Regions from separate parts of the Pseudomonas sp. NPDC078700 genome, predicted to be linked through region 2. Evidence: predicted binding sites of a transcription regulator. Region 2 holds the regulator's gene; each other region holds the start of a gene.
What was found. Region 2 encodes sigma-54, which starts transcription at its own class of promoters, with help from an activator protein. Its sites were predicted from a motif close to ANTGGCATNNANNTTGCTNT; they were not measured.

Region 1 (5,738 bases), on a different contig from region 2:
ATCGGATTGGAAGCCAGCATCAAGCATTTCCCGGATCGGCTCGATCATGGAGTAAGGCATGGTTATGTGCAGATCGCCGCCACCACCGTCGAGCTCAATGTGAAAGGTCGAAACCACCACCACTTCACTTGGACTGACGATATTAGCCAATGCCGGGTTAACCTCGGAGTTGACGTAATCGAACTGGATATCCATAACCGCGTGCCACGCTTCTTTAAGGTCGACAAAGGCTTGATCAAGCACCATGCGGACCACGCGCAATTCCGTGGGGGTGAACTCTCGACCTTCAATCTTGGCATGCCTACCATCACCGCCAAAAAAGTTATCAACCAGCTTGAACACCAGTTTAGCGTCGAGGATAAACAAGCTCGTGCCGCGTAACGGCTTCATCTTCACCAAGTTGAGACTGGTCGGTACATACAGCGAATGCACATACTCGCCAAACTTCATCACCTGCACGCCACCCACTGAAACATCCGCCGAACGACGTAACAGGTTAAACATGCTGATGCGGGTATAGCGGGCAAACCGTTCGTTGATCATCTCCAACGTCGGCATACGCCCACGGACAATCCGATCCTGGCTTGTCAGGTCATATTGTTTGACGCTACCTGGAACCCCAGCGTCTTCAGTTTCGACCACGCCGTCATCGACGCCATGGAGCAAGGCATCAATTTCGTCTTGGGAAAGCAGGTCTTGCACGGCCATCTATGGCTCCCGACTACTGCAACACGAGGTTGGTAAATAACACTTGTTCGACCACCGTCTTGCCGACTTCTTTCTGCGCCAATTCCTGCACGCTGGCAGTCGCCTGCTGGCGCAACATTTCTTTGCCGACCGGGGTCACTAAATTATTGAAATCCTGGCCTGAGAACAACATAACCAAACGGTTACGCAGCACCGGCATGTGAACCTTGAGGGCATCCAGTGAAGCTTGATCACGAGACATCAATGCAACGCTGACCTGCATATAGCGGGCGCGACCGTTCTGGGTGAAGTTGACCACAAATGCAGGCGTCAGCTCTTCATAAATGGCCGCCTGCTTGACGGGCGCAGCATCCTCTTGCTTGGTCTCAGCAGCGGCCTCTGGTTTGTCTTCCTGCTTACTTAGGAAAAACCAAGTACCAGCAATGGTCAAACTCACCACCAGCAACAACGCGACAACGGCCAGAATAATGATCTTTAATTTACCGCTCGACTTACCATCCGCTGCTGGGTCTTGCGGCTTATCTTTCTTCGCCATGCCAATAATCCGTCACATATTCAGGTTAGCTGCTAATTAAGCCTGAACGAGCAAGTGTTATGCCAGCTTAGCTTATTGGGTTTTACCCAACCCAAAACAACAGCGCCCGACGCTTTGCAACGCCGGGCGAAAGATCAGGAGAATAACCCGTTTTGGCGTGATTGACGTGGTCGACGCCCGTATGGACCACCCTTTTAATGCCACAAATCTCGACGACCATCGAACACCCGGTGGCCAAGCTGCGCGTTGACCACCCTTGTGCGCCAGCAACAGGCTGTTTACGCGTAATAATCGACCATACTGCGTGGCGCCCCATAGGCTGTGGCGCGCTGTTCGACGCTGTTAATCGACAATTCTTCGTCATGGCCGCTGCCAAGTCCTGAACCCGATGCGCCACCACGGCCGCTGTCACTACCCGCCTGTTGTTGATTCTGTCCTTGCCCTTGCCAGCCACGACTTTGATCGGAGACGGTAACATCCTGAAGGTTAATGCCCTGCTGGGTGAACATCTCACGCAACCGATGCATTTGCCCTTCAAGGCTATCGCGCACTGCCGCATTGGCACTGGCAAAGGAAATCTGCGTCTGGTCCTGATTCATGTGTATACGTACATCCAAGCGCCCCAGCTCAGCGGGATCGAGCTGAATCTCCGCAGACTTCAGGTTCTGGCTCGACAGGTACATGACCCGATCCACGACCGCTTCAGTCCAACCGCCCTGCTGCATGGCAATCGGAGTGCCCACCACAGGGATTTTTGGGGTTAGCGCCGTTTGTTGAGTGATTGCCTGACTCAACGAACTGAGCTTGCTGACAAAGTTCTCTGGCGGCGTGTCAGCAGAGCTCTCCGTGAGGCTATCTAATGCATCAGCAGACAGATCACTCAGGTTAAATTCGCCCGCCAGACTCTTCTCAGTCGACTGCAGCTTGGAGCCCATTGCAGTCATAGCGCTGGCAAAACTCTGATCAGGGTTGAGCGCTGCTTGCGCAGCAGTCGCACCCGGGGATTTCTGCTCAGCATTTGCGGCGGCTTGCGCCTTGCCAATATCCAGCGCCATACGCACCGCCGGCAATTGATTCATGGCATCCAGATCAGCATCAAAGCTGGCATCCGTCATACTCGCCGGGCCGGAACTTTTGAAATTGGCGATGGCGTTATTCATGCTTGCAAGTTGCTCAGCATTTAACTGCAAGCCAAACAGCTCATCACTGTCTTCGGTTGTGGGTGGCGTATCCGCTTGCGCGTCCTGACCCTCGCCCTCGCCCTGATTCGCCGCCGCGTCAGTCGGCAAGGAATTGCCGCTATCGGCAACAGTTTGCGCCTGAGTATCACCAGAAGCCTGTGTACCAGCCTCATCATCAGCCTTGGCTTTGTGCTCATTAGCCGCCTTTGCCGAGCTGTTAGTCCGCTCAGCAGGCTTGGCCTGACGCTCATTGGCGTAGACCTCAGCAAAGCTAGAAGCCTCACGGCCACGGGGCTCAGCCGGTTTTACTTGGGGCTTGGCCGCCGCAACCTTAGGCTTTAAATCAACTGCTGGTTTGAGCAGTAAGTCAGCTGCACCGGACATCGGCACTCTCCATACGGATTGGTTCGTACTGGGAGATAGCAAGAGCCAGGCCAAGTCAGGCAAGGGTCATTTGAGAACAGACTTAAAGCGCTGCATTGGCCTTGCAACGCGGGTGTACTGGGGGTAACTCTCCGTCCGGGTCAGGCTCTATAGCCTTGGATTTCAGACAGGAAAATTGCTTTGACCGCTTCCATTTCGGTTTTGATCTGAGCAAATAAGCTGTCGACCATGGGCTGGTTTTGCGTATCAACAGCGCCTTCTAACTCGAGGCATAAGCGTGAAAGCTCAAGCGCCCCGATGTTGCCGCAACTGCCTTTGAAACTGTGGATGGCCAGCAACAATTGAGGCATATCATGTTCAACAACAGCTTTCTCGGCCAAGCCTAAGCGCTGTTCAGAGTCTGCCAGGTAGGCTTCGAGCAAAACTGGGTACTCGTTGCCCATAACGTCTTTTAATCCTGCAATCACTGCCTTATCAACATGTGCTAACACGCGCGACACTCCCTGACCCGCAAATACCAGAAAAAGCTGGGCACACACTAACGTCGCCTTAGCAGAAGACCAAATGCTTTTTTATGGATTTCGGCCCAGCGGCAATTTAAAAACGCTCGCGGCCAGCCAAGCGCTGCGATAACTCATCAAGCATTTTCTGCTCGCGCTTATCCTCAAGCTGGCGCGCTTCATCCTGATAGCGCTGGATCAGCTTGCGCAACCCCTCCAGACGGGCGTAGCGCTGCTGCCACACTTGACGAATTTTATCGACGTTGCTGCGATGCCAATCAAGGCTCTGTTGCTGCTGAGCGATGGCGGTTTCCAACTGCGAAAGAAAGCGCTGATAGTTAATCAACCATTGCCCGGAAACTCCGCGCTGGCCTTCGCTCATCCATTGCTGCTGGTAATCTGCGCGGTAGCGCTCCAACTCGCCCAGCTTGACTTCAGCCTGGCCCTGCTGCGCCTGTGCGCGCCCCAACTGCACAGCGGCTTCACGCTCAGCGCGCTCGGCCATCTCGACCACCGGAGCCAATTGCCGAGCGCGACCTTTACTCATGCTTGGGCATTATTAGTGGGCGAATTCAATGTCGCTGCAAGCTGCCCGACACTGTTTTGCAGGCTGACACTCTCATCGAGTGCCTGGCGCAAAAAGGCCATCATTTGTGGGCGCTTGGCGATAGCCAAATCGGTGTCAGCATCGCCACCGGGAACATAGGCTCCGACACTGATCAAGTCACGACTTTGTTGGTAGCGCGACCACAGCTGTTTGAACCGCTGCGCCTGCTGTTGATGCTCGCGGGTGACCACTTGTGGCATTACCCGGCTGATCGAGGCTTCGATATCAATCGCAGGATAGTGACCTTCTTCAGCCAAGCGCCGGCTCAGCACAATGTGCCCGTCGAGCACCCCCCGGGCCGCATCCGCAATTGGGTCCTGCTGGTCATCCCCCTCGCTCAACACCGTATAAAAGGCCGTGATAGAACCCCCGCCCTCCTCGGCATTACCCGCGCGCTCAACCAGCTTTGGCAATTTGGCGAATACGGATGGCGGATAACCTTTGGTGGCAGGCGGCTCACCGATGGCCAGGGCAATTTCACGCTGGGCTTGAGCGAAGCGGGTCAGTGAATCCATAAGCAACAGCACATTCTTGCCTTGATCACGAAAGTACTCGGCAATTCGCGTGCAATAGGTGGCGGCGCGCAACCGCATCAGTGGTGCATCATCTGCGGGCGAGGCCACCACCACTGAGCGCTTGATACCTTCTTCACCGAGGATCTCCTCGATGAATTCCTTAACCTCACGCCCCCGCTCACCGATCAGCCCGACCACAATAATTTCAGCCTCGGTAAAGCGCGTCATCATGCCTAACAGCACACTCTTACCCACGCCTGTACCGGCAAACAGGCCCAAACGCTGACCGCGCCCTACAGTTAGCAGACCATTGATCGAGCGAATGCCTACATCCAGCGGCTGGTCAATCGGGTGGCGCTTCATCGGGTTAATTTGCGGGCCATCCATCGGCACCCAGTCCTCAGCCTTCATCCGCCCCTTGCCATCAAGTGCAGCGCCAGTGCCATCAAGCACTCGACCGAGCATCGACATGCCCATGGGCAGACGGCCGGTATCGGGTAAAGGTACAACGCGCGCGCCCGGCGCAATCCCGGCCAAACTGCCCACCGGCATCAGGAAGATCTTGCCATTGGCAAAGCCCATGACCTCGGCTTCAACTTGCAGCGGATGATAGCTGCCCTCGTTGATCACCATGCAGCGGCTGCCCAACGAGGCGCGCAGGCCTTCGGCCTCAAGGGTTAAACCGACAACACGCAGCAAACGCCCTTCGACCACGGGCGAAGCTGGCAGCTCAATCGCCTCGCTGTAGCCGCTCAGACGCTTGGCAAAACTGACGCGTTCAAGCTTCACTGGCAGGCTTATCCGTGGCGTCAAGTGCGATATTTATATCCGCTTCAAGGGGATGCACCGCCTGTTCGCGCTGCTGCTCGAACAACTGCTTGAGGGATTGTGATATGCGCGTTTCAACGGTCGCATCAATCCGGCTGTTGGCACACTCGACCCGGCAACCGCCGGGCAACAAGGCTTCATCTTCGAGAATCCGCCAGGTTTCCTCATGACGGTCACGCAGGGTTTTGATGATGTCGTAATCTTGCGGGTTTAGATGAATACGCACAGTGTCATCGCCAATAGGCAATAGTTTTAATGCCTCGCGCAGAACTTGACGAATCTGGCTCGAATCGCGATCAAGCTCGCGTTGAATCACTTCACGGGTGATACGGCTGACCAAATCGATCATGGCCGCTTCAATCTGCTGATCCTGCTCGGCAATGGGCTCAAACAACTGGCTCATGACCCGCTCTAGCCCTTCAAGCTTGGTCGCTAGCGCTGCGTCAGCTTCTTGCTTGGCCTTGAGTTGACCGGCGTGAT
Region 2 (5,738 bases):
CGCTTGCGAACTGATCCTTTCGAGCAAAGGCCGAGTAGTGGTTGTCGGCATGGGCAAATCCGGTCATGTCGGCAATAAAATTGCCGCGACCTTGGCCAGCACTGGCACCACAGCTTTTTTTGTACATCCGGCTGAAGCCAGCCATGGCGACATGGGCATGATCACCCGCGACGACGTTGTACTGGCGCTCTCCAATTCAGGCTCGACGGCTGAGATTGTCACCTTGCTGCCACTGATCAAACGCCTGGGCATCAAGCTGATCAGCATGACTGGCAACCCGGAGTCAGTTCTGGCCAAAGCGGCCGAAGTCAATCTCGATGCCAGCGTATCGAAAGAAGCCTGCCCGCTTAATCTGGCGCCCACGTCATCGACCACGGCATCATTGGTGCTCGGCGACGCACTGGCGATCGCATTACTCGAAGCACGCGGCTTTACCGCCGAAGACTTTGCCTTTTCACATCCCGGCGGCGCACTGGGCCGGCGTCTACTATTGAAAGTAGAAAACGTCATGCACACTGGTGATGGCCTACCCACAGTCATATCAGGCACCTCGCTTCGCGAAGCGTTACTGGTTATGACCCAAAAAGGCCTCGGCATGACCGTTGTAACAGATTGCAACGGTTTACTCGCCGGAATCTTCACAGATGGCGACCTGCGCAGAACTCTGGACCGGGAAATTGATCTACGCCTTGCAACCATTGACCAAGTCATGACCGCTCACGGCAAAACCGCACGCGCCGAAATGCTCGCGGCTGAAGCGCTGAAGATCATGGAAGACCATAAAATCAGCGCCCTGGTGGTAGTTGATGAAAACGACCGTCCAGTGGGCGCACTAAACATGCATGACCTGTTGCGCGCCGGAGTAATGTAATGACACCTGAATTCAAAGCGCGTGCCTGCGCAATCAAACTGGCAATTTTCGACGTTGACGGCGTACTCACTGACGGCAAGCTATATTTCCTAGTCGATGGCAGTGAATTTAAAACATTTAACACCCTCGATGGCCAGGGCATCAAAATGTTGATCAACTCAGGTGTGCGCACAGCTATTATTACCGGACGCAAGACGCCGGTGGTTGAACGCCGGGCACAAAACCTGGGGATCCAGCACCTATATCAGGGGCGCGAAGACAAACTGGCAGTGCTCGACGAACTGCTTGGTGAACTCGGCCTAAACTATGAACACGTTGCCTACCTGGGTGATGACTTGCCGGATCTGCCGGTTATTCGTCGAGTAGGCTTGGGCATGGCTGTTGCCAGTGCAGACCCTTTTGTCAGGGAACACGCGTTCGCAGTGACCCAGGCTAAAGGCGGTGAAGGCGCCGCTCGTGAGTTCTGCGAGCAGATCATGCTCGCCCAAGGCACCCTTGAAGCTGCTCAAGCAGCCTACCTGTAGACCTGCAAACTATGCGCAAACCATTAAACATTTTGCTCCTCCTGCTTGGCGTGCTGCTAGTCGCCGCAGCGGGCTACTGGAACATCAACCCGGACAGCTTTGCGGACAAACCCGCCAAGACCACTGCGCAAAACACAATCGACTTCTATGTGGTCAACTCTAAAACCGTGCAATATCAGCCTGACGGTACATTGCATTACGAGATGACTGCCGACAAAGTCGAGCATGCCAAAGCCTCGGATATCTCCTACCTCACCCAGCCAGACCTGCTGCTGTACCGTGAAGGAGAGTTGCCATGGCATGTCCAAAGCGAGAAAGGCGAAGTTTCACCTGGCGGTAAAGAGGTCGAGCTGATTGATAAAGTTCGCGTTGAGCGCACCGATGCAAAAGGTCGCCCAACCTTGCTTACGACCAGTCGTCTTACGGTAATTCCCGATAAGGAATATGCGCAGACCCAGCAAGCCGTTAGAATTGAAGCGGCCAACGGGGTGACCACGGCGCAAGGAATGAAAGCGTATTTAAATGACAGCCGGATGCTCCTGCTGTCCAACGTAAGAGGCCAGCATGAGGTTCGTTAAAACCCTCCCCCTTCTACTCAGCTTAGGTGCATCGCTAGGAAGCGTTAATGCCTGGGCTTTGCCAACTGATCGCGATCAACCGATCCGCGTACAGGCCGACAGTGCCGAGCTTGACGACAAGCAAGGCGTGGCAGTGTACCGCGGTGATGTCGTGATCACCCAAGGCACCATGAAAATCACCGGCGACACTGTCACCATTACGCAGAACGCCAAAGGCGAAGTCGATGTCTTTACCTCCGTCGGACGCCCTGCGTATTACGAACAGAAGCCTGCAGTCGACAAAGAGATCGTCAAAGCCTACGGCCTGACCATTCAGTACTTTTCCGCCAACGAGCGCATTGTGCTGATTGACCAAGCCAAAGTCATCCAAGAGGGTAATACCTTCGAGGGCGAAAAAATTGTCTACGATACGCAGCGCCAAATCGTCAATGCTGGCCGCGCAAATGGCACCAAGGTGACCACGCCGCGCCCGCGTATCGATATGGTGATTCAGCCGAAGAACAAACCCACCCAAGGGCAGTAATTAATGGCTACATTGAAAGCCCAACACCTGGCTAAAAGCTACAAAAGCCGCCAGGTTGTCCGTGACGTTAGCCTAAGCATAGACAGCGGCCAAATCGTCGGCCTGCTTGGCCCTAACGGTGCAGGTAAAACCACCTGCTTCTACATGATTGTGGGCTTAGTCCAGGCTGACCAGGGTCGGATCCTGATTGATGACCTCGATGTCAGCCACCAGCCAATGCATGGCCGTGCCCGTGCAGGCATTGGCTACCTGCCGCAAGAAGCTTCCATTTTTCGCAAGCTCAGCGTGGCCGATAACATCATGGCAATTCTTGAGACGCGTAAAGAGCTGGACCGTGCAGGCCGCGAGGCTGAATTGGAGAGCCTGCTTGAGGAATTCCATATTCACCACATTCGTGACAACCTGGGCATGAGCCTTTCTGGCGGCGAGCGGCGTCGCGTTGAAATCGCGCGCGCCTTGGCCACTGCACCAAAATTTATCTTACTTGATGAACCATTTGCCGGTGTCGACCCGATTTCGGTCGGCGACATTAAGCAAATCATTCACCACTTAAAAGCCAAAGGTATCGGCGTATTGATTACCGACCACAATGTGCGCGAAACACTGGATATTTGCGAAACAGCCTATATCGTCAGTGACGGCCAGCTCATTGCAGAAGGTGATTCAGAAGCCATTCTGGCTAACCAGACAGTTAAAGAAGTCTACTTGGGTCATGAATTCCGCCTTTAAATGGGGTTTTTCTCGCCCAATTAGCGTCAACAGCTAGGCAAAGCACTGCGATTCAGGCATATAATTTGCTTCCTTGAGGCGCCTTATCAGGTGCCCTGTAGTGGATTGCGCAGAGACGCCGGTAAATAAGGTCTGCAATGAAACCATCGCTAGTCCTGAAGATGGGCCAGCAGCTGACGATGACTCCTCAGCTGCAACAAGCCATTCGCTTACTCCAACTGTCGACCTTGGATCTTCAACAAGAAATCCAGGAGGCACTGGAGTCAAACCCAATGCTTGAACGCCAAGAAGATGGCGAAGACTTCGATAATTCGGACCCTATGGCCGACGGCGCAGAAACTGCGCCTGTCGAGCAGCCGGTTCAACAAGACACCTACGAAGAAAGCAGCAACCACCAAGATGCTCCACAAACTGTGGACAACCTGGACGACGGCGAGTGGAATGAACGCATTCCCAATGAGCTGCCTATCGATACTGCCTGGGAAGACGTCTACCAAACCAGTGCCAGCAGCTTGCCGAGCAGCAGCAATGACGACGACGAGTGGGATTTCACCACCCGCACCTCTACCGGTGAGAGCCTGCAGAGCCATATGCTCTGGCAGCTCAACCTGTCGCCAATGTCCGACAAAGATCGCTTGATTGCAGTCACCCTGATCGACTGCATCAACCCCCAAGGCTACCTCGAAGAAACCCTCGAAGAGATTCTCGAAGCCTTTGATCCAGAATTGGATATCGAGCTTGACGAGATTGAGGCCGTCCTGCACCGCATCCAGCAGTTTGAGCCGTCAGGCATTGCTGCCCGCGACTTGCGCGAATGCCTGACCTTACAGCTACGCCAACTGTCCGCCAAGACGCCTTGGCTGGCAGAAGCACAGCGCCTGGCTAATGATTACCTGGATCTGCTTGGCAATCGGGATTACAGCCAACTGATGCGCCGCATGAAGCTCAAGGAAGACGAGCTGCGTCAGGTTATCGAACTGATCCAGAGCCTTAACCCACGCCCAGGCTCGCAGATTGAATCAAGCGAGCCTGAATACGTGGTGCCCGACGTCATCGTGCGCAAGCACAACGAGCGCTGGCTGGTTGAGCTCAACCAAGAGGCTATGCCTCGGCTGCGGGTCAATGCCCAATATGCAGGTTTTGTGCGCCGTGCTGACTCCAGCGCTGACAACACCTTTATGCGCAATCAGTTGCAAGAAGCCCGCTGGTTTATCAAAAGCCTGCAGAGCCGTAACGAAACCTTGATGAAAGTCGCGACCCAGATTGTCGAGCATCAGCGCGGCTTTCTTGATTACGGTGACGAAGCGATGAAGCCGCTGGTACTACACGATATCGCCGAGGCAGTTGGCATGCACGAGTCGACCATCTCGCGCGTTACCACACAAAAATTCATGCATACCCCGCGCGGCATTTACGAGTTGAAATACTTCTTCTCAAGCCATGTCAGCACTTCCGAAGGCGGAGAATGCTCGTCTACAGCGATCCGCGCGATCATCAAAAAACTGGTTGCAGCGGAAAATGCAAAAAAGCCGTTGAGTGACAGCAAGATCGCTGGTTTACTGGAGGAACAAGGCATTCAGGTAGCTCGCCGCACAGTTGCTAAATACCGTGAATCCCTCGGTATCGCGCCTTCAAGTGAACGCAAGCGATTGATGTAACAGCTGATGAACAGGAAAATCGTCTCACCCAGTATCGAACTGGCCCACGCCTCGCTAAAAGCAGCCATACTGCTCTTATCCAGAGTGTGAAATTGCCAGACTCGCTGACTGAGAGCTTTTCGCGCCACAGTGTTCCGGCGGCAAGCAAAACAGCTTGTCTCTTACACACGGCAACAAGGAGAATGCGGTATGCAAGTCAACATCAGTGGACACCAGCTAGATGTGACCGACGCCCTGCGTGACTACATCGACGAAAAATTCAGTCGACTAGAACGCCACTTCGACAAGATTACGAATGTGCAAGTCATTATGGAGGTCGAGAAGCTCAAACAGAAAATCGAAGCCACCTTACACATTGCGGGCGGCGAAATAGTCGCCAATGCCGAACACGATGATATGTATGCAGCAATCGATTTACTGACTGACAAACTCGACAGACAACTTATCAAGCACAAGGAAAAGCAGCTCGACCGTCAACAGGGTGCAATGGCCCGTTGATATCGCCCAACTCCTATGATCCGACTTGAAAATATCCTGACCCCCGGCCGTTCCTTGGTGAACGTGCCGGGCGGCAGCAAAAAACGTGTTCTCGAACAGATTGCCAACTTGGTTGCGCGCGAACTGCCCGACCTCGATGGACAAGACATTTTCGAAAGCCTGATTGCCCGCGAGAAACTCGGGTCCACCGGTTTTGGTAATGGCATCGCCATTCCACACTGCCGCCTGCCCGCTTGCAATGCGCCAATCAGTGCATTGCTCAGGCTTGACTCCGCTGTAGATTTCGACGCGATCGATGGCGCACCGGTAGATTTGCTATTCGTCCTGCTGGTTCCTGAAGCCGCCACGGATGAACAC
Region 3 (5,738 bases), on a different contig from region 2:
AGCACAGTGTAAGAAAACGCCTGCGCTATAACAATCAAGATTCGTGCCTACATCGCCACTTCAACTTGCCCAGGTCCGGTTACACGCGCCTTGATAATGCGCTGTGAACGCTGGTTACGAACATTGATTTGTCTGCCCAGTGCCCCGTCGGACAGGGCTTCGCCGGGCATTTTGACATTAATTGTGCCGGTTTTAGCGCTGATCACAACTTGATCGCCACGGCGAATTACTTCTGCTTGTTCGACATATACCGGAGTCAGTTCCTGATCTGGGCGCACCGGGCGCGTCAGTTTTTTGCCGATTGCCTGAGCCACTGATGTCAGATAACCATGATTTAGCAGCCCGACATCGCGTTCCGCCAAGGTTACGTCGAACTCGCTGATTACGCTGGCGCGCTTGAGTGGGCGAGTCGCGGTGACCACCTCACGATAGAGCCGCACCTGCGCCGGTACAAAAATGGTCCAAGGTGAGGAGCCGTCACAACGAACCCGCAGCGTGACACGGCCAATAGGTTCGGCCGGGCTTTCCAGGGTCGTCGTCAAATCCTTGTCGCACAGAGGCAGGCGCAAGCGCGGGTCAAGGCGGTTGATTTCAATCTCATGTCGGCCAGTGATATCACTGCGTTGTAAATAGTCAGCGACAGTGGCCTCAAGAAATGTCTGGGCCGCGCCGATAAGCTGGTCAGGCAGGGTTGAGTTTGCCGCAGCTGTTGAGCTCAAGCCAATGGATGCGGGTATAAGTAAAGCCAGCATGAGATGATGGCTTTTTGCCCAAATATGTCGATATAACGTCGTAACTGCAATCATATGTATTAGCGTGCAAGGCCCGTGCCGCCTGCTAATCTCAGTCGTACGGGCGCATAGAATAAGGAGAATGGCATGGCTGGTGTCATGGACTCGGTGAATCAACGCACCCAGTTAGTCGGACAAAATCGTTTAGAACTACTGTTGTTCCGCCTTGACGGCAAACAGCTGTATGGGATTAACGTATTTAAGGTGAAAGAGGTGCTGCAGTGCCCACGCCTGACAGTCATGCCAAAATCCAGCTCGGTGGTGCGCGGGGTGGCCAATATCCGAGGCGGGACAATCCCGATCATTGATTTGTCATTAGCGACAGGCCGCAAGCCGCTGGCTGATTTGAACAGCAGTTTTGTGATCATCACTGAGTACAACACCAAGACTCAGGGTTTTTTGGTGAGTGCAGTTGAGCGCATCGTTAATATGAATTGGGAAGAGATCCTGCCGCCACCTAAGGGCACAGGGCGTAGCCATTATCTGACTGCGGTGACCCATCTTGATCAACAGATGGTTGAAATCATCGATGTTGAAAAGGTACTGGCAGAAGTTTCACCTACGTCAGAAGCGATTTCAGAAGGGGTCGTGGATGCCGCGACCCATGTTAAGGCGGTTAAACAGCATGTGCTAATAGTTGATGACTCATCGGTGGCGCGTAAGCAGGTGTCGCGTTGTTTGCAAACCGTTGGTGTGGAGGTTACAGCGCTCAATGATGGCCGTCAGGCGCTGGAATATCTGCGTAAGATGGCTGATGAAGGGCGACGCCCAGCGGATGAGTTGCTGATGATTATTTCTGACATTGAAATGCCAGAAATGGATGGTTATACCCTGACCACGGCTATACGCAGTGATGCACGGATGGAGGGGGTGCACTTGTTGTTGCACACCTCACTCTCAGGTGTGTTCAATCAGGCCATGGTCAAGAAAGTGGGTGCCGATGATTTTCTCGCCAAGTTTCGGCCGGATGATTTAGCCTCAAGAGTGGTTGAACGCATCAATCAGGTTGATCGCGGCGAGTAAGCTGCGACAAGCGGCAAGGCTGTCACAGAGTTAACTGTGTCTTTACAGTGTGATGATGCATCAGAAGCCCGCCTAAACTTGTTTACTGGGTGGGGGTCGCATAGATCAATACTATTATTTTGCGGGGCAATGCGAGTGACGTCAGGAAATTTGGACTTCGAACAATTCAGGAGCTTCCTCGAAAAAGCCTGTGGAATCTTGCTCGGCACTAATAAGCAGTATCTGGTTTCCAGTCGGCTCAATAAGCTGATGGAGCAGAACAGTATCAAAAGCCTTGGCGAGCTGGTCCAGCGTATGCAAGCCATGCCGCGTAGTGGTTTGCGTGAGCAAGTGGTAGATGCCATGACCACCAACGAAACCTTGTGGTTTCGTGATACCTATCCCTTTGAGGTGATGAAAAAGCGCGTGCTGCCTGAGTTGCTCAAGGCTAACGCGGGCCAGCGTTTGCGTATATGGTCGGCCGCCTGTTCGTCGGGGCAAGAACCCTATTCGCTGTCGATGACCATTGATGAGTTCGAGAAGAGCAATATTGGACAGTTGCGCGGCGGTGCTCAAATCGTTGCCACCGACCTGTCGCCAACCATGCTGGCCAACTGCAAGTCAGGTGAGTACGACAGTCTGGCGATTGGTCGTGGTCTCTCTCAAGAGCGTTTGCAGCGCTATTTTGAGCCCAAGACTCCGGGGCGTTGGGTGGTCAAGGCACCGATCAAAAGCCGTGTCGAATTTCGTCCGCTTAACTTGCTGGAAAGTTACGCCAGCCTGGGGAAGTTCGATGTGGTGTTCTGCCGCAACGTGCTGATCTATTTTTCGGCAGAGGTTAAGAAAGATATTCTTACCCGCATCCACGCGACCATAAAACCGGGGGGCTATTTGTTCCTGGGTGCTTCCGAGGCGCTCAATGCGCTGCCTGATTTGTATCAGATGGTTCAGTGCAGTCCGGGCATCATTTATAAGGTCAAGTAACCCCTAACAGCAGGCCAAGTGTCTGCTGTTATATTTTTGATAGTGAAGCGTTGTTGCCCACCTCATCACAACATCTGCTTACCCTGTAACGGTAATGGCAGATGGCTTGATTCATGTCAGTTCCAGTTGTATCTGCTGTCGATAAAGTCGCCCAGTGCTCGAACGCGTCGAGCTCGACAGGGTTAAGGACTGGGTAATGGAATTGCTTGTTTGGCAGAACGACCTGAATACCGGAATAGAGGTGATCGACAATCAGCATCGGCGGATTGTCGAGATGATCAACGTGCTGATTGTGGCGCAGCAAGCGGGGCATAGTCGCAGTGAAGTGGGGGATGTACTCAACGATCTGGTCGATTACACGCTTTCACACTTTGCTTTTGAAGAGTCGCTGTTGGAGGAGTCGGGCTACAGCTTCACTCGTCCGCACAAGCGCGTGCATGAAGTGTTTATTGGCAAGGTCAATGAGTACAACATGCGCTTTAAGGCAGGTGAGGACATAACAGTTGAGCTGATCAATCTGTTGTCGCGCTGGCTGTTCAACCATATCCGCAATGACGATGCTGCCTATGCCAAGGTTGTAATCGACAATATGAATCGAATCACCCAAGACAAACAGCCGGCTGGCTGGCTGTCTCGCTCCATGCGCAAGTTTTTTAGCTGATACAGCCCGCGCTCAACAATCCTTTCGGCGCGGCGTTCTGTTCGCGCCACTGGACGGCCAGTACCCCGAGTAAATTCAGCCGTTGAAATGACGTTGCGCTCCTTGCCTGTGGTGGTTCGGCCACCGACATCAAATGCGTTCTGAGCGGCAATACGCTAGCGGGTTAGTGGGTAAAGGCTTTGCCGCAAGCGGAAATTCATTGCCGCTTTAGCCTCGGTGGTCACTCTATTTATTCGTAAGCTGTTGTATTTAAAGGCTTAAAATTATTGGCACAGGGTTTGCTTTGTTCCTTGCACAGAAAACGGCTTCGGCAAACGGCAAGGGCACAAACCATGAGTATCAGCTTCGCAAGCGCACTTGGCATTCACCAGCAGGCACTGGGCTTTCGTTCCCAGCGTGCCGAAGTGTTGGCCAATAACATGGCGAACGCAGACACGCCTAACTACAAGGCGCGTGACCTGGATTTTGCCTCTGTGCTGGCTGAGCAAAATGCCAAGACTCAAGGCGGTACTTTTGCGTTGAACCGTACTAACTCACACCACATCAGTGCTGAGGGTATGGCCACCGCCGAAGCTGAGCTCAAGTACCGCACGCCGATGAGCCCTTCGCTGGATCAAAACACCGTCGACACCCAGCTGGAACAGTCGAACTACGCGCAAAACGCTATCGAATTCCAGACCAGCTTTACCTTACTCAATAGCAAATTCAAAGGGCTGGTCAGCGCCCTGCGCGGCGACTAACGGAGACTGATGCCATGTCACTAGCCAGTGTATTCAATATTGCCGGGACCGGCATGAGCGCGCAAAGCACGCGCCTCAATACCATTTCCAGCAACATCGCCAACGCCGAGTCGGTGTCGTCGAACATTGACCAGACCTACCGCGCTCGCCACCCAGTGTTCGCCACCATGTTTCAGCAGGCGCAAGGTGATGATAGCGGCTCACTGTTCGCGGAGCAGGATGCAGCAGGCAGTGGTGTTCAGGTGCTGGGCATTGTTGAAGATCAAAGTTCGTTGATGCCGCGTTATGAGCCTAACCACCCGGCAGCTGACGAGAATGGCTACGTGTATTACCCCAACGTCAACGTGGTTGAGGAAATGGCTGACATGATCTCCGCCAGCCGGGCTTTCCAGACCAACGTTGAAATGATGAATACCGCTAAACAAATGTTGCAGAAGGTGCTGACCCTGGGTCAGTAAGCCATCAATGAGGAACGCTAAATGAGCGTCGATAGCACCAGTGGCGTTGGCAGTTCGGTCCTTGATCAACTGCAGATTAAATCGTCCAGTACCGGTACAGACAAAGAGCTTGGTAAAGACGAGTTCTTGAATCTGTTGGTTGCCCAATTGAACAACCAGAACCCCCTTGAACCTCAGGGTAATGGTGAGTTCATCGCCCAGTTGGCGCAGTTCAGCCAAGTAGAAGGGATTCAGCAGTTGAACGGTAGCGTCGATACCTTGCTGTCGGGTTATCAGTCTTCTCAAGCCTTGCAAGCCTCGTCCCTGGTTGGGCGCAAAGTGATTGTGCCGACCGACAGCGCGGTGGTTGATACCAGCGAAAGCTTTAAAGCCAGCCTGGTGCTGCCGACCAGCAGTAGCAACGTCTACGTCAACGTTAAGGACAGCGCCGGTTCAGTGGTGAGCCGCGTCAACCTGGGTGAGCAGGAAGCCGGCAATGTCAGCTTTATCTGGGATGGCAAGGACTCAAGCGGCAATGTGATGGCGCCAGGCACTTACACCTTTGAGGCGGAAGCGACCTATGCCGGTGAAACCAAAGGTCTGTACACCATGCTTCCAGCCAACGTTGACAGTGTCACTTTGGGCGGCAGCGAACTCATGCTGAATTTGGCCGGGCTGGGCAGTGTGCCGCTCTCGCAGGTTCAGGTAATCGGTCAGTAATCAACACGATTTAATGGCCGGCTGTTCCGGCAAAGGAGTATTCCATGGCGTTCAATATCGGGCTTAGCGGTCTGCGCGCAGCGACCAGCGATCTCAACGTTACCGGTAATAACATCGCCAACGCAGGCACGGCTGGCTTCAAGCAGTCGCGCGCCGAGTTTGCTGATGTGTATGCTGCTTCTGTGCTTGGCTCCGGCAAAAATGCCCAGGGCAGCGGGGCACTGCTCAGTGACGTGTCGCAACTGTTTAACCAGGGTAACGTTAATTACACGCAGAACTCGCTGGATTTGGCGATTAACGGTAATGGCTTCTTCCGCACCAGTAATAATGGTGATATCAGCTATACCCGCGCCGGTTATTTCGGCACCGACCGCGCCGGTAATATCGTCAATAACTTTGGCTA
Region 4 (5,738 bases), on a different contig from region 2:
TAACTAATTATAAATTCTGCCAGACGGCGTAAAAACGCTTAGAGCAATGGCCGTTAATGCCGGGCTCAGCAGCTTTTACGCCGCCTGTATGTCGGGAGGGCGATGGCGGATGCTACCGCCATTCAACCCAGGCGTCTTATGTCGGACGATAAACGCGCACATTGGCATGCCCCTCATTTAGCAAGTGGTGGGCATGCAGGCGACTCATGACACCCTTGTCGCAATACAACAAATACTGGCGACTAGGATCCAACTCTTTGAAACGACTGTTGAGAGCGTAGAACGGCAGCGCCTGCACCTCAGTGCCAGGCAGCTTTAGCGGTTCATCTTCGGCAGCATCCGGGTGACGGATATCAATCACCACCTGACCGGCCAGAACTTCGCTGATTTCCTCAACGTGGATATCTTTACCCAGCTCATCGATGACCTTGTCAATCGGCAGCTGTGTAGCACTCTTCACTGCTCGCTCAAGCACTGCCATATCGAATTGCTTTTCTTCATAAGCAATGCGGTCGGGCTTGGCTTTGGTGGTCGGATTCACCGAAATCACACCGCAGTACTCAGGCATATGCTTGGCAAAATCGGCGGTACCGATCTGCGTCGCGGTATTAATAATGTCCTGCTTGTGACTGGCCAATAAAGGACGCAACACCAGCTTTTCAGTGGCCGCATCAATCACCGTCAAGTTCGGCAGGGTCTGGCTCGACACCTGAGAAATGGCCTCACCGGTCACCAATGCATCAATTTGCAGCCGATCACTGATCTGCGTAGCGGCGCGCAACATCATGCGCTTCAACACCACACCCATCTGGCTGTTATCGACCTTACCGAGGATTTCGCCGAGCACCTCTTCAAACGGCACGCTAATAAAAAGCACCCGTTGCGAGCTGCCGAACTTCTTCCACAAATAGTGCGCAACTTCCATCACGCCCAATTCATGAGCGCGGCCGCCCAAGTTGAAGAAGCAAAAGTGAGTCACCAAACCGCGACGCATCATTTGATAAGCGGCAACGGTTGAATCAAAGCCGCCGGACATCAATACCAATGTCTGCTCCAGCGAACCCAGTGGGTAGCCACCCAGACCTTCATGCTGGTTATGGATAACGAACAGGCGCTGGTCACGAATTTCCATGCGCACAACAACGTCTGGGTCTTTTAGCGAGATACCGGCAGCGCCACACTGCTGACGCAATTGGCTGCCAACATAACGCTCAACATCCATGGAGCTGAAAGCATGCTTACCTGCACGCTTACAACGCACAGCAAAGATCTTGCCCGGCAATTGGTCGGCGAAATGCAGTTTGCACTTTTCCAGCACATCATCGAAATCGCCTAATGGGTATTCATGCACTTCAAGAAAATGAGTGATCCCCGGGGTGCAGCCAAGACGATCGGTCAGCTCGCCGAGAAGCTTGGCATCGGTTAAGGTTGTTTCCAGTTCCAAGTTATCCCAGACACCGGTAACCGAGAGCTGCGGATCAAGATCGCGCAACACGGAGCGGATGTTCTTCGCCAACTGACGGATGAAGTTCTTGCGAACCGGCCGACTCTTGATGGTGATTTCTGGGAAAACTTTAACTATTAGTTTCATGGAAGCAACGCGCGCCAAGCTCGCGAAAAAACAGGGGCGCGGATTATAGCGGAAATTGTGCAAGGTTTGATCAAAAACCTTACGCAAACATTTTACCGCACCACATTGGTGCTTAATTGTTTTGATTAGCACTCACTTGGTGCGTAGCTTTGCTCGTAATAGGCAATAAACCCCCGCCGCTCCTGCGTTTGCGGGTTTTAGCCCATCACAGTGCACTGGCATGCAAATTGCTCCCTTGTGAGGCAGGTATGTAGTGGCGGAATATCCGCCGAGCTTTTTTCGAATTTTGTGGGCTCAACAGATTGAGCCTTATCCGCCTGGAGGACAGCATGTCGAAGTCGATTCAACTTATTAAAGAACACGACGTGAAGTGGGTTGACCTGCGCTTCACTGATACCAAGGGTAAGCAGCACCACGTAACCATGCCAGCCCGTGACGCGCTGGACGAAGACTTCTTCGAACACGGTAAAATGTTCGACGGTTCCTCCATTCATGGCTGGAAAGGCATCGAAGCCTCCGACATGATCCTGATGCCAGTTGACGAAACTGCCGTACTGGATCCGTTCACCGAAGAGCCAACCCTGATTCTGGTTTGCGACATCGTTGAGCCAAGCACCATGCAAGGCTACGACCGCGACCCACGCTCCATCGCCAAGCGCGCTGAAGAATTCCTAAAGTCGACCGGTATCGGTGACACTGTATTTGTTGGCCCAGAGCCAGAGTTCTTCATCTTCGACGAAGTGAAGTTCAAGTCGGACATCTCCGGCTCGATGTTCAAAATCTACTCTGAGCAGGGTTCCTGGAACACTGACGGCGACATCGAAGGCGGCAACAAAGGCCACCGTCCAGCCGTTAAAGGTGGTTACTTCCCGGTTCCGCCATGCGACCACGACCACGAAATCCGTACTGCCATGTGTAATGCCATGGAAGATATGGGCCTGGTGATCGAAGTTCACCACCACGAAGTGGCGACTGCTGGCCAGAACGAAATCGGCGTTAAGTTCAACACGCTGGTAGCCAAGGCTGACGAAGTTCAGACCCTGAAATACTGCGTACACAACGTTGCTGACGCCTACGGCAAAACGGCTACCTTCATGCCTAAGCCACTGTACGGCGACAACGGCTCAGGTATGCACGTGCACATGTCGATCTCCAAAGACGGCAAGAACACCTTCTCTGGCGAAGGCTATGCCGGCCTGTCTGACATCGCCCTGTACTTCATCGGCGGTATCATCAAGCACGGTAAAGCACTGAACGGCTTCACCAACCCGGCAACCAACTCGTACAAGCGTCTGGTTCCTGGCTTCGAAGCTCCAGTAATGCTGGCCTACTCGGCTCGCAACCGTTCGGCCTCGATCCGTATTCCTTATGTTGCCAGCCCTAAGGCTCGCCGTATCGAAGCGCGCTTCCCGGATCCAGCTGCCAACCCATACCTGGCTTTCGCAGCACTGCTGATGGCCGGTATCGACGGCATCCAGAACAAGATCCACCCTGGCGATGCAGCTGACAAAAACCTGTACGACCTGCCACCAGAAGAAGGCAAGTTGATCCCACAGGTTTGCGGCAGCCTGAAAGAAGCCCTGGAAGAGCTCGACAAAGGTCGCGCGTTCCTGACCAAAGGCGGCGTATTCAGCGACGACTTCATCGATGCTTACCTTGAGCTCAAGCACGAAGAAGAAATCAAAGTACGTACCTTCGTACACCCACTGGAATACGACCTGTACTACAGCGTCTAATCCAGCCGGTATGACAAAAGGCCACCTTCGGGTGGCCTTTTTTATCAGCGAAAAATGCGTTAATGGCTGACGCTGCCGAGCGGTCAACACCTTACTCAGCCACCATTTCACCTAAGTAAATACGGCTGACTTGCCGAGAGCCGGTGGCCAAGCTTCGCGTTGACCACCCTACAACGACCCTCACTCGCGGCGGTACTTGCGCCCCTGTGGCTGACGCTCCCGCAGGGTGGTCGACGCTCTTTTCGGCCACCATTTTCGCAGACAAGTTCGATTATTAATTGACCCACGCTGACCAAGCTGCGAATGCCGTATCAGACGCGCACCTGTCATTTGCCTACAAAACCAGCACCCGAAGCGCCGCTCAGCCTGATAATTTATGCGCCCGCACACACTGCAACATGCCGACACTTGCCAGCAACGCCGAGCAATGCAATCTTAATCAATTAGCCAAGTTGAGGGATCGCTCATGCGTGCACTATTTGCCTGCCTTTTACTCGCCGCCGCCCTACCGGCCAGCGCACAAATTTACAAATACACTGACGCTAACGGCAATACGGTTTTCACCAATGAGCCACCCGAAGGCACCAAGACTGAAACCATCAACCTGCCAAAGACCAACACGGTAGAGATGCAAACACCCAAACAGCCTTTAAGCGACGAGAGCGACAACGCCCCCGCGCAGGTTCAGGCGTCCTACCAAGTACTGGAACTGACCGGCCTGCCAGATGAAGCCGCGCTGCGGGCAAACAACGGTACATTCAGCGTTGGGGTTAATATCCAGCCGCGCTTGGCGCCGGCACATCGCTTGCAACTGCTATTGGACGGCCAACCTTATGGTGAGCCAACGAACGTACCACGCCTGCAAGTAAGCAATGCTGACCGCGGCGAACACTCGTTAGCCGTACAAGTGATCAGCACCAGTGGTGCCGTACAGCAAAGCGAGACCAGCACCTTCACCGTGCAACGGGTCAACACCAACAACAGCCCGGCATTCGCCCCTAAACCCAAACCTAAGCCAGCCCCTTGATGCGCGCACTTTTAACTTGTTTATTACTGCTGTTTAGCCTGTCCATCTCAGCACAGGTCTACACCTATATAGATGCAGATGGGAATCGGGTATTTACCGACCAACCTCGAGGCGGCAATGCCAAGCCGGTCAAGATGGCACCGACCAACAGCATGACGCCGACCATCAAGCTCAAGCCTGAAGTTGAAGATACCCAGCCCGTGGTGTTGTCCTATCAAATGCTGCGCATTTTGGTGCCACAACCGGATGCGACGATTCGCGACAACGCGGGTGATCTGATTGTTAGCGCCACCAGCGAACCTGAATTGCTCCCCGGGCATCGCTTCCGCCTGATTCTCGACGGCAATACGGTTGGCGAGACCGGTCGAAGCCCCGTGTTCCCGCTGGACAATATTGATCGTGGCACACATCAGTTAGCGGTTGAGATCATTGATGAAAACGAGCGAATTATTGAGCGCACGCCCAGTCAGCCATTTCACCTGTTGCGTACATCGCTGGCACAGAAGCGTCAGGTTAACCCCTGCAAAATTAAAGACTATGGTGTGCGCCCCGAATGCCCACTAAAGGATAAACCCGAAAAAGAAAGCGACATCCCTTTCGTGCCCTTTATGTAGCCTTTCCGCCGAGCGCACCACTTAGGTGCGCGTATGCATAACCCCTTCTATACTCTCCCTGTTTTGGGTCGCCGCAAACTAAGCGGCCTATACCTATTTGCGGGCGTTGTCGCTTTATTTGCTGATTAAACGCTACTTTTCAGTGCTTTGGTTTGCTTCTTGCATTTTCATAACCACTGCCGGAAGCCGATGCCTATGATCATTAACGACGCACTGCACCGCCTGCTACTCGACAACCTGACAACAGCCACATTATTGCTTGATGCAGAACTGCGTCTTGAATACATGAACCCGGCTGCCGAAATGCTTTTAGCCATAAGTGGCCAGCGCAGCCATGGCCAATTTATCAGTGAACTTTTTACTGAGTCGGCCGAGGCAGTCAGCTCCTTGCGCCAAGCAGTCGAAGAAGCCCACCCGTTCAATAAGCGGGAAGCGGTACTGACCTCGGTAACAGGGCAAAATCTCACCGTAGACTACGCCGTTACCCCGGTGATCAGCCGCGGTAAAACCTTACTGCTTCTCGAAGTATTCCCCCGCGACCGCATGCTGCGCATTACCAAAGAAGAAGCGCAGCTCTCCAAGCAAGAGACCACCAAATTATTGGTGCGCGGCTTGGCTCATGAGATCAAAAACCCTCTTGGCGGCATTCGCGGTGCAGCGCAATTGCTAGCACGCGAACTGCCGGAAGAAAACCTCAAGGATTACACCAACGTGATCATTGAAGAAGCTGACCGTCTACGTAATTTGGTTGACCGTATGCTCGGCTCAAA

Region 1: the regulator sigma-54 is predicted to act here: its motif matches at 2,844-2,863, upstream of ACIGCM_RS02440 (flagellar hook-length control protein FliK).
Region 3: the regulator sigma-54 is predicted to act here: its motif matches at 3,704-3,723, upstream of flgB (flagellar basal body rod protein FlgB).
Region 4: the regulator sigma-54 is predicted to act here: its motif matches at 1,806-1,825, upstream of glnA (glutamate--ammonia ligase).

Annotation. Positions count from the first base shown of each region.
Region 1 is NZ_JBITUI010000001.1:510,808-516,545, forward strand. It holds gene fliM (flagellar motor switch protein FliM) at 1-708, opposite strand, end outside; gene fliL (flagellar basal body-associated protein FliL) at 722-1,243, opposite strand; gene ACIGCM_RS02440 (flagellar hook-length control protein FliK) at 1,522-2,808, opposite strand; gene ACIGCM_RS02445 (Hpt domain-containing protein) at 2,949-3,299, opposite strand; gene fliJ (flagellar export protein FliJ) at 3,406-3,855, opposite strand; gene fliI (flagellar protein export ATPase FliI) at 3,852-5,219, opposite strand; gene fliH (flagellar assembly protein FliH) at 5,209-5,738, opposite strand, start outside.
Region 2 is NZ_JBITUI010000005.1:277,001-282,738, reverse strand. It holds gene ACIGCM_RS18755 (KpsF/GutQ family sugar-phosphate isomerase) at 1-871, shown strand, start outside; gene ACIGCM_RS18750 (KdsC family phosphatase) at 871-1,395, shown strand; gene lptC (LPS export ABC transporter periplasmic protein LptC) at 1,407-1,973, shown strand; gene lptA (lipopolysaccharide transport periplasmic protein LptA) at 1,960-2,496, shown strand; gene lptB (LPS export ABC transporter ATP-binding protein) at 2,500-3,225, shown strand; gene ACIGCM_RS18730 (RNA polymerase factor sigma-54) at 3,363-4,883, shown strand; gene hpf (ribosome hibernation-promoting factor, HPF/YfiA family) at 5,073-5,381, shown strand; gene ptsN (PTS IIA-like nitrogen regulatory protein PtsN) at 5,397-5,738, shown strand, end outside.
Region 3 is NZ_JBITUI010000001.1:539,649-545,386, reverse strand. It holds gene flgA (flagellar basal body P-ring formation chaperone FlgA) at 48-752, opposite strand; gene ACIGCM_RS02590 (chemotaxis protein CheV) at 879-1,814, shown strand; gene cheR (protein-glutamate O-methyltransferase CheR) at 1,944-2,777, shown strand; gene ACIGCM_RS02580 (bacteriohemerythrin) at 2,974-3,438, shown strand; gene flgB (flagellar basal body rod protein FlgB) at 3,771-4,178, shown strand; gene flgC (flagellar basal body rod protein FlgC) at 4,193-4,636, shown strand; gene flgD (flagellar hook assembly protein FlgD) at 4,658-5,335, shown strand; gene flgE (flagellar hook protein FlgE) at 5,380-5,738, shown strand, end outside.
Region 4 is NZ_JBITUI010000002.1:332,639-338,376, reverse strand. It holds gene thiI (tRNA uracil 4-sulfurtransferase ThiI) at 137-1,591, opposite strand; gene glnA (glutamate--ammonia ligase) at 1,921-3,327, shown strand; gene ACIGCM_RS07410 (DUF4124 domain-containing protein) at 3,794-4,354, shown strand; gene ACIGCM_RS07405 (DUF4124 domain-containing protein) at 4,354-4,968, shown strand; gene glnL (nitrogen regulation protein NR(II)) at 5,164-5,738, shown strand, end outside.